DNA from 2 places in the Halomonas sp. ANAO-440 genome. Region 1 is predicted to be linked to the other one. Evidence: predicted binding sites of a transcription regulator. Region 1 holds the regulator's gene; the other holds the start of a gene.

Region 1 (4,210 bases):
TGGCCCTGCGGCAACGGCTGACGGGATTCCAGCAATTGGAAGCGGTCTGGGATCTGCTCGGCCTGCCGGCAGTCGTCCAGCAGCGTCGGCTGGAGTCACTGCTGTCCTCTTACCCGGAGCCCGAGCAGGCGCTGGGCATGCTGTGGAGCGAGCGTCGGCGAGTCAAGGGCGAGCGCTGGTCCATGCCGGATATCGCCATCGACCCGGAGGGGGGCTGGTTGGCGTTGCCACTGCTTCAGCACCGCCAGGTAGCTGGGCAACAGTCGCGACTGGAGGATGCATTGCAACGCTTGGCGGTCAGCGTGCATCTGCTACAGGGTTTGCCCGATGGCGAAGCGGCTGACTGGCTGGAGGAGAAGGCCATCACCTGGTGCAGCCAGGTGCGTGGCAGCCAGCGCGTCGAGCATGCCGGCGAGCGTCTGTCACTGTCGACGCTGGGTGAGCTGGCCGAGCCGCTGGGGGATGTGGCCTGTCGCTTCCGTGGGGCGCCGGGGCGCCTCGCCCTCTCGAGCCTGCCGGTGGCAGTGGCTCTCAAGGCAGGGAAGGGCGTGCAAGCGGTCTCGGTGCGAGCCTGGCTTGGCGACGTGCGTGATACGGAGAGCGGGCGCGTCCTGGCCAAGCGCTACTGGGTGACGCCGTCACGGCTGGGGCGTGATCCGCAATCGTTGCTGGTGGCGCAGCTTCAGGGCGATGCGCTGCCGCAGTTGACGCGGCGGGCCTGGCAGCGGCTGGCCCCTTCGGAACTGGGGGAGGTGAGGCCCGATGTGCGTCTGCTGATGGCAAGTGGTCTGGCGACAGTTGCGGCGCATCTGGACCTGGCCGAAGACGAAGCGGCCATGGACCTGCGCGCCGAACTGTTGGGCCTGTCTGGAGGGCGGCAGCGTCGCCGTGACGTGGCGCTGCTGGAATCCCTCATGCAACTGTTCATGGTACGTGATGCCATTCGGCATCTGGGTCTCGGTGAAAGGGAGTCAGGCTAGATGGGTATGGATCAGGCCGCCGGGCTACGCAAGTGGTCGAACATGACGCCAAGAGCTCCCCAGGAAGCGTGCCCCGATCACGTTGCTGCGATGCTGGTATCACTGGGAGGAGGCGCCGCTCCAGCTGGCCATGTCGGCTCGGCTCCCACGTCCTCTGCACAGGCCTCGGCGCAGCGCCCGAGGCGCCGTTTGGAATCGGACACGACTCTGATGGTATTGGGGCTTCCCGGCACCGGCGCGCATCATACCGGTAAGGTCACAGAGCTGTTCGAGGCCTGGGCCAACGAGGGTCGTGACTGGGTAGGCAATCCCCGGGCATGGCGGGTGGTGGCACTGCCTGCAGGCAGCCCGCATCTGCCGGTGCTTGCCGGCGAGCAGGCGCGTTGGGCGCTCTGGGTCGATGCAGATCCGGAGGCATTCCGTCGCGCCTATCGCGTGTTGAAGCAGGTAGCCGAGCGTGGTGGGCCGCAGCGCATGCTGCTGGTCCATCCGCCGAGCGTTGGACGACAGGGGCTGCTGAGTAATCTGCGTCATGCCGCGGCAAGCTATCTTGGTATCGAGCTGCTGGTATTGGCAAGATGAAGCTAATACAGCAGTCGTGGGCGAAACTGTTGCTGGGGCTGGGAGGCACACTCATTGCCAGCCTGGCACAGGCATCGGGCAGTTGGGTGGCCAGTGCCCCGGCAGTGCAGGTGGTCATGTCGGACCGGCAGGTCCAGTCTGCGGATATGGTGCCGCCTACGGCCGAACTGGCCCGGAATCAGGTCATGGGGCGGGTGAGCTGGCAGTTCCAGACCTCGTCCGGCGCCGAGGTGAATGCCCGGCTATGTCACGCGGGTGGCTGTGTCACGTTGGCAGGGCCGCGGGGACACACCGAAGCATTCGCAGGCATACCGGCGGACTCGGCGCTCTACTTCCAGTTTGCGCTGCGGGAGCGCGGACAGCGAGCCATGACGTTGCAGGGGCTGCAGGTCATCGTGAACCACCATGAACAGGAGCGTGCCGCAGCGGGTTCATATGACGGCAGTCGGCGGGGTAGCGGGCGTTGTGACAGTTAACGGTACTGAAGCAAGCGAAACCTGTTGAGTGAATCAGCACCCTTTGAAATGGGCTGGCAGCCACGAGAGCAAGCGTATGTACACAGCACGAGGCAAGATAGATCAGGGGGACATGCTGGCGGAGTATCTTCCGCTGGTCAGGCGACAGGCGCTCTCCCTTCAGGTGCGTCTACCGGCGAGCATCGAGCTGGATGACCTGATCCAGGCGGGCACGGTCGGGCTGCTTGAAGCCATGGGGCGTTTCGACTCCTCCCAGGGAGCAAGCTTCGCCACCTTTGCCAGCCAACGCATTCGTGGCGCCATGCTGGATGAGCTCAGAAGCCGGGACTGGCTGCCCCGCAGCGTGAGACGCAATGCCAGAGCGGTCGATGAGGTCGTCAGGCGGCTGGAGCAGCAGCTCGGGCGACATGCCGAAGAGACAGAGATTGCCGCTGAGCTGGACATGGATCTGGCGACGTATCGCCAATTGTTGAACGATACCAACAGCGGGCATTTGCTGCCGTTCGAGGCGTTGCTGGCGGAGGGCGTTGAGCCCGGTGTTGCAGACGCCACGGCGGATACGCCTTACAAGCAATTGATTGATCAGCAGAAGCGACAGCAGCTGGTGGAGGGTATCGAGGCGTTACCGGAGCGGGAAAAGCTGTTGATGGCGCTCTACTACCAGGAAGAGCTGAACCTCAAGGAGATTGGTGTCGTCATGGGCGTGACCGAGTCACGGGTCTGCCAGCTCCACAGCCAGGCAGTCAGCCGGCTTCGCAGCCGGCTGGGCGAACAGGAAGAGTAGCCGGCCCGTTGTCGATCGAGGCATGGCTCTACAGATTGTTCATCAAGGCGCGTGCGCTGGCCAAGGCATCCATGTAGCAACTGTGCAACTGGTCAGCCGGGATGTCGTTGATGGATTCCTCCACCTGGCGCTCATGATTCTCGCAGAGCGTCAGTACCGCCCCCAGGGGGCCTGCACGCTCCTTTAGTGCAGCCAGGATGTGAGGGTTGAGCGGTAGCTGCGCGAGCAAGGTGTCGCGATCTTCCTCGAGCAGGGCATCCATCATCGAAAAGAGGCCGGTGGTAAAGGCGTCTTCTGCATCCAGGATGGGGAAAGGGGCCGACAGGTTGCGGCACATGAATGCTCGGATCAGCGCCATGCGCAGGATGATCCTGGACGACGGCTGGAGGCTGGCGAGGGTCAGTGTAAGAATGAGCCGCCTTAGCTCGATCAGGCCGAGCACCTGCATCGCCCGATACAGATCGATCTCCTTTCCGCCACGGTTGTAGTAGTTCGAGTTGGCCCGCCTAAGTACTGCCACATGAAGGTGAGGTATCTGTACCACGAGTTCCTGAAGACGATGAATGTCACTGTCTTCCTCGTAGAGCGCCCGAATCAATCGTATCTGTGCTGCGCGGTTACCGTGTCTCCCCCGGGGAGGGGAGGCGATGAAGCTGGGGCGCGCCAGATAGTGCCCGTTAAAGTAAGCGCAGCCGATCTCGCGATAGCGTTCGAGCTCTTCACGGTCATCGATGTTTTCCACCAGCAGCTTGATGTTGCGGGCGGGGAGGCGTTCGAGAGTCTTGGCATCGATGTCATGGGGAGTCGTCACCAGAATGATGTCGGTTCTGGGGAGTAGCGCCTCGAGATACTGCATCACCAGGCTGGCGGGCAGGACGATGCGATAACCCCGTTCCCGCATGTCGTCCAGGCGGTCGAGAAGCTTCTCGTCCACCTCCGGCATATCGGCGATGCCGATGGCCATGCGCGGTGCCGGGGTAGGAAGCAGCTCCGGGCTGGCGAGCCATGCCATCGGCAGATCGACGAAGAGCGTTCGCTCAGCCAGAAGGCCGGCATCACCGAGTTCATAAACTGCGCTGGACAGTGCCCGGGCAGTGTCGGCCATCGTGTCATCGGATTCGTTCATTCCACTTTGCCGATAGACCAGGCGGTCCGCCACATGAGCGTGCTCCGTGTCGTGAATCGGATGAAGTGCAATGGTGCAAGGATTGAAATCCGCTTGCTCTGGCATGTTGCTGGGCTCCCTGCTGAGTGAGATCTCACTCAAGACTTTGTCATGATGCGACTTCTGCGCGTATTCGATCGATTGAGGGTCTTGCCACCCAGCTACAGTTCCTGTCTCAGGGTGTGAAGCCGGGGCTCCAGGCCGGTAACCAGGCTCGCCAGGC
Region 2 (4,210 bases), on a different contig from region 1:
TATGTCGCTTGATCAACGGACGCAGGATCAGCAGGTAGGCGAGCAGGGCGCCCAGTGCCACCAGCAGGTAGCGGCCGATGGTCAGTGCCAGGTTGTGGACCTCGGGGGACTGCCACCACTCCAGCAGTTCGTCGTCGTCGACGGCGCGGCTGAAGGGGCTGTTGACCACTTCGATTTCGTCGCCACGGGCCTGGGAGAAGCCCATGGCCTGACGCACCAGCCGCTCGATCTGGGCAACTTCCACGTCGCTCAGCGGCACGCGCTGCAAGTCGCCGTCTTCATCGCGCTGTTCGCGATAGTCCACCACCACCGCGGCGGACAGGCGCTGCACCTGCCCCTGGCGGTGCTGGACATGCTCGATGTTGCGGTCGACCTCATAGTTGATCACGCCGTCCTGGCGCAGGTTGCTCAAGGCCAGCAGCTCCTGCTCGGCTTCCTCGATGAGTTCGCCATCCTCATCGACCGGCAGGTTGATCGGGGAGGGCGCGATACCGGGAGGCGTGTTGCTCAGCGCGCCGGGGATGCCCATGGCCAGGTCGTCGCCGCCGCTGTAGGAAACGCTGGATTGGCGGCTGCGCACCGCGGCTTCGTTGGGCGGCTGGTTGGGGCCGAACCGTTCGTTGGTCTCTTCGCGCCGCGAGAAATCGATCTGGGCGGCCACCTGGGCCCGCACGTTCTGCTGGCCCAGAATCGGGACCAGGATGTTTTCGATGCGCTGCTGGAAGGAGCGCTCGACCTCGGCGATATAATCGAGCTGCGTGGCATCCAGGCCGCGGCGGTTGGCCCCGGGCATGGAGAGCAGACGACCGCCCTGGTCGACCACCGTGACGTCTTCGGCGGCCAGTTCGGGCACGCTGCTGGATACCATGTGGATGATGGCGTTGACCTGGCCATCACCGATAACCCGGCCCGATTCAAGGGTCACGATAACCGACGCCTTGGCCGGCTCCTGGTCCCGTACGAATACCGAGGAGCGGGCCATGGCAAGATGGACACGGGCCCGGGATACCGGACCAAGCGACTCGATGGAGCGTGACAGCTCGCCTTCCAGGCCGCGCTGGAAGTTGACCTGCTCGGCAAACTGGCTGACCCCGAAGGCCTGGCTGTCCATCAGCTCGAAGCCGACATTGCCGCCCCGGGGCAGGCCTTGCTCGGCGAGCTGCAGTCGCAGGCCATGCACCTCATCGCCGGGCACCAGCAGGGCCGTGCCGCCTTCGCTGAAGCGATAGGCCACGCCGCGGCTCTCGAGCTCATTGATGATGCGGCCGCCATCCGCTTCGGTGAGGTTGCTGTAGAGCACCCGGTAGTCGGGTTCTCTCGCCCACATCAGCAGTACCACCACGATAGCGATCGAGGCCGCACCGCCGATCAGGATCGCGATCAGCGGGTTGCCACGCATCTGATCCTGAACGCGCTGCAGCAGCGCGCCGGCCGGCTGGTCAGGCGCGGTCTCCTGGCGACCCGGCGTCGCGGCGCCATTGCTCATGCGCACCTCCATGGAGATGCGTCGTTCGCCGCTTGAAACGTATTCCTAAAAGATGGCATTGAGTGCATCCGTCCACCGCATTCTGGCTACCCTTGCGGGCGCAACTGTGATGAACGCTATTATGCGAACCCTGGTCGAGTCCAAAGGCGGGAAAAGCCCGTGTTTTTCATGCCATTTGCCGGTATGGCGTCGTGACCATAGCTGTTAGCCTTGGCTACATTCGTTACGTGACACTTCCGAACCAACAGAACGGGGGCCGCAAGCCATGAGTTCACCTGCCATACAGTCCGCGCTGGCCCAGATGCAGACCCTTGCGACACAGGCCGGCGGGCAGGCTGCCAAGGGGCAGCAGGTCTCGACCATGGTGGGGCAGGGCGGCTTTGCCGGCGAGCTGCAAGCCTCCATCCAGCGCATCAACCGCTTGCAGCAGGCGTCCAGCGCCAAGGCGATGGCATTCCAGGCCGGCGATCCCAACGTGGAGCTGAACGACGTCATGGTCGACATGCAGAAGGCCAGCGTGGCCTTCCAGATGGGGCTGCAGGTAAGGAACCGCCTGGTTTCCGCCTATCGCGACGTCATGAATATGCAGGTCTAGCAGCCCAGCCTCCTAGGCACTGTCTGAAAAGTCGGCGAGCGACGGTCAGACAAGGCAAAAATCAGCGAAAAGACGGAGTTTACGGAGTGTAAATGAGTACTTTGAGCTGATTTTTAACGCCGTATGACCGAGCGCAGCCAGTTTTCGGACAATGCCTAGGCTTCCAGGCGAATCAAGCGTCCCTGCAATTCATCCAGCCTTTCGGCAATGGCCAGCACTTCCTCGCTGGGAATCTGGCGCAACACGTCGCCGGTTTCCCGGTCCACGATCCGCGTCACCACCCGTGACGGCATCTCGTTGAGCTCGAATTCCACGCCATGCTGGCGAAGCACTTCATTGATACGCTGAATCGGCTCGACCAGATCCGCCTGGGCGGGTGAGTTGCCGTGGCTCTCGGCCTGGCTCAGCATGGTGCCCGCAGCGGGCAAGGATGCCAGAACGCTCTCCTTGCGCTGTCGCGGCGTCAGGTCGTGCAACGCCGAAGCGCTCAAGCTGTTGGTGGCATCGGTAAGTGGTGAAGACATGGCCTGTTTTCCTTGTATGCGCCCTTGGCAAGCATTCAACCATCCATCGCCCGGTTTCCCGGTCCAGCTACGACAGATCGTAATGCCGCCCCCCGAAGCCGGCGGACGAGCCGGCTTCTCCCATTAGTGCTATGCACCTCTTCTATCGGCAGGGTCGAACAAAAACTTTAGTAACAATGTTACCGGCCGTTTCCATGCATGTGTCACGCTGCAGAGTAGGCGAGCTTTCGCTGCGTCTCTGTACCGGTTGGCTGGACCTCGCTTTCCCAGACATTGCCGCCCTGCAGCGCTTCATCGACCTTGAAGCGGGCGATCAGGCGCGTCATATCGTTCGCCTGCTCATCCAGTGATTGGCTTGCCGCGGCGACCTGCTCCACCAGCGTGGCGTTGTGCTGTGTCATCTCCTCGAGCTGCCCGATTGCCTGGTTGATCTGCTCGATGCCCGCCGACTGTTCGCTTGCCGCCGTGGACATCTCGATGATCAGATTGGCCACTTGTTCTATCCCCAGGGAAATCGTCTCCAGGGTTTCACTGGTGGCATTGACCAGCTTCTCCCCTTCGTTGATGCGGGCGACATTGATACCGACCACTTTGCGTATCTGCTCGGCTTCCTCGGCGCTGCGGCTGGCCAGCTTGCGCACCTCCGAGGCGACCACGGCAAAGCCGCGGCCATGCTCTCCGGCCCTGGCCGCCTCCACCGATGCATTCAGCGCCAGCAGGTTGGTCTGGAAGGCGATGCTGTCGATCGCCTCGACGATGCGGGTGACCTCACGGTTGGCCTCATGAATCTGCTGCATGGCGCCGCGGGCACTGTTGGCCACGCTGCTGCCCTTGCCGGCCTGGTTTGCCGCTTCACGGGAGAGCGCCTCGGCCTGCCGGGCATTGTCGGCGGTCTGACGCACGCTGGCCGTCATCTGCTCCATGCTGGAAGCGGTTTCTACCAGGGAGGAGGACTGCTCCTCGGTGCGCTGAGCGAGGTCACGGTTCCCCTCGTTTATCTGTCCGCTGGCCACGCCGACCGACATGGCGCCTTGCTTGATATTCGAGACCAGCAGCTCGGAATCGGCGGTGGATTCATTGAAGGCGCGATAGAGCTGCGCCAGTTCGTCTTTGCCTGGGGCATCCAGCCGCAGGGTGAGATCTCCGCTGCTGCGCTGGATCGCTGCCAGCGTCGCACGCAGTGGCAGCACGATGCTGCGCACGATCACGGCGGCAAGCAGCAATGCCAGGATACTGGCAACCGCCGCCACGACGAGGTGGCTGGTCAGGTCACCCCTTGCTTCACTCCTGAGCCGTGAGGCCGTGGCCAATACATCTTCCGCCACGGCATCCTCTACCTGCTTGAGCAGGTCTATCCTGTCGGTCTGCCAGTCGAACCACTGCTGTGCATCGATGCCGTAGCCACCGGCCGTGCCTCGTTCGATGGCGACGTTGCGCAGTGACGTCAGCCGTTCGGCTGTCGGGCTCTCGCCCACCGCCTGGAACCGCTGATGCATTTCAGGGGTGGAAAGAGTGGTAAAGGCCTCCTCGAAGGCATCCTGTCTGCCCAGCAGTTTGAGCAATTGCTGATAGCTTGCCGGTGTCATGCTGTCAGAGCCGAAGGCA

The links. The regulator FliA, encoded in region 1, starts transcription of late flagellar genes. The targets are predictions, from matches to a motif close to CTAAAGTTNNNNNNNNNNCNGCCGATA.
Region 2: the regulator FliA is predicted to act here: its motif matches at 2,749-2,775, upstream of KZO25_RS03060 (flagellar protein FlaG).

The regions. Positions count from the first base shown of each region.
Region 1 is NZ_JAHXBV010000024.1:44,641-48,850, forward strand. It holds gene flhF (flagellar biosynthesis protein FlhF) at 1-980, shown strand, start outside; gene KZO25_RS15650 (hypothetical protein) at 981-1,562, shown strand; gene KZO25_RS15655 (flagellar protein FlhE) at 1,559-2,038, shown strand; gene KZO25_RS15660 (RNA polymerase sigma factor FliA) at 2,115-2,822, shown strand; gene KZO25_RS15665 (EAL and HDOD domain-containing protein) at 2,851-4,053, opposite strand; gene KZO25_RS15670 (EAL domain-containing protein) at 4,149-4,210, opposite strand, start outside.
Region 2 is NZ_JAHXBV010000002.1:434,839-439,048, forward strand. It holds gene fliF (flagellar basal-body MS-ring/collar protein FliF) at 1-1,486, opposite strand, end outside; gene fliE (flagellar hook-basal body complex protein FliE) at 1,752-2,081, shown strand; gene KZO25_RS03060 (flagellar protein FlaG) at 2,237-2,605, opposite strand; gene KZO25_RS03065 (methyl-accepting chemotaxis protein) at 2,809-4,210, opposite strand, start outside.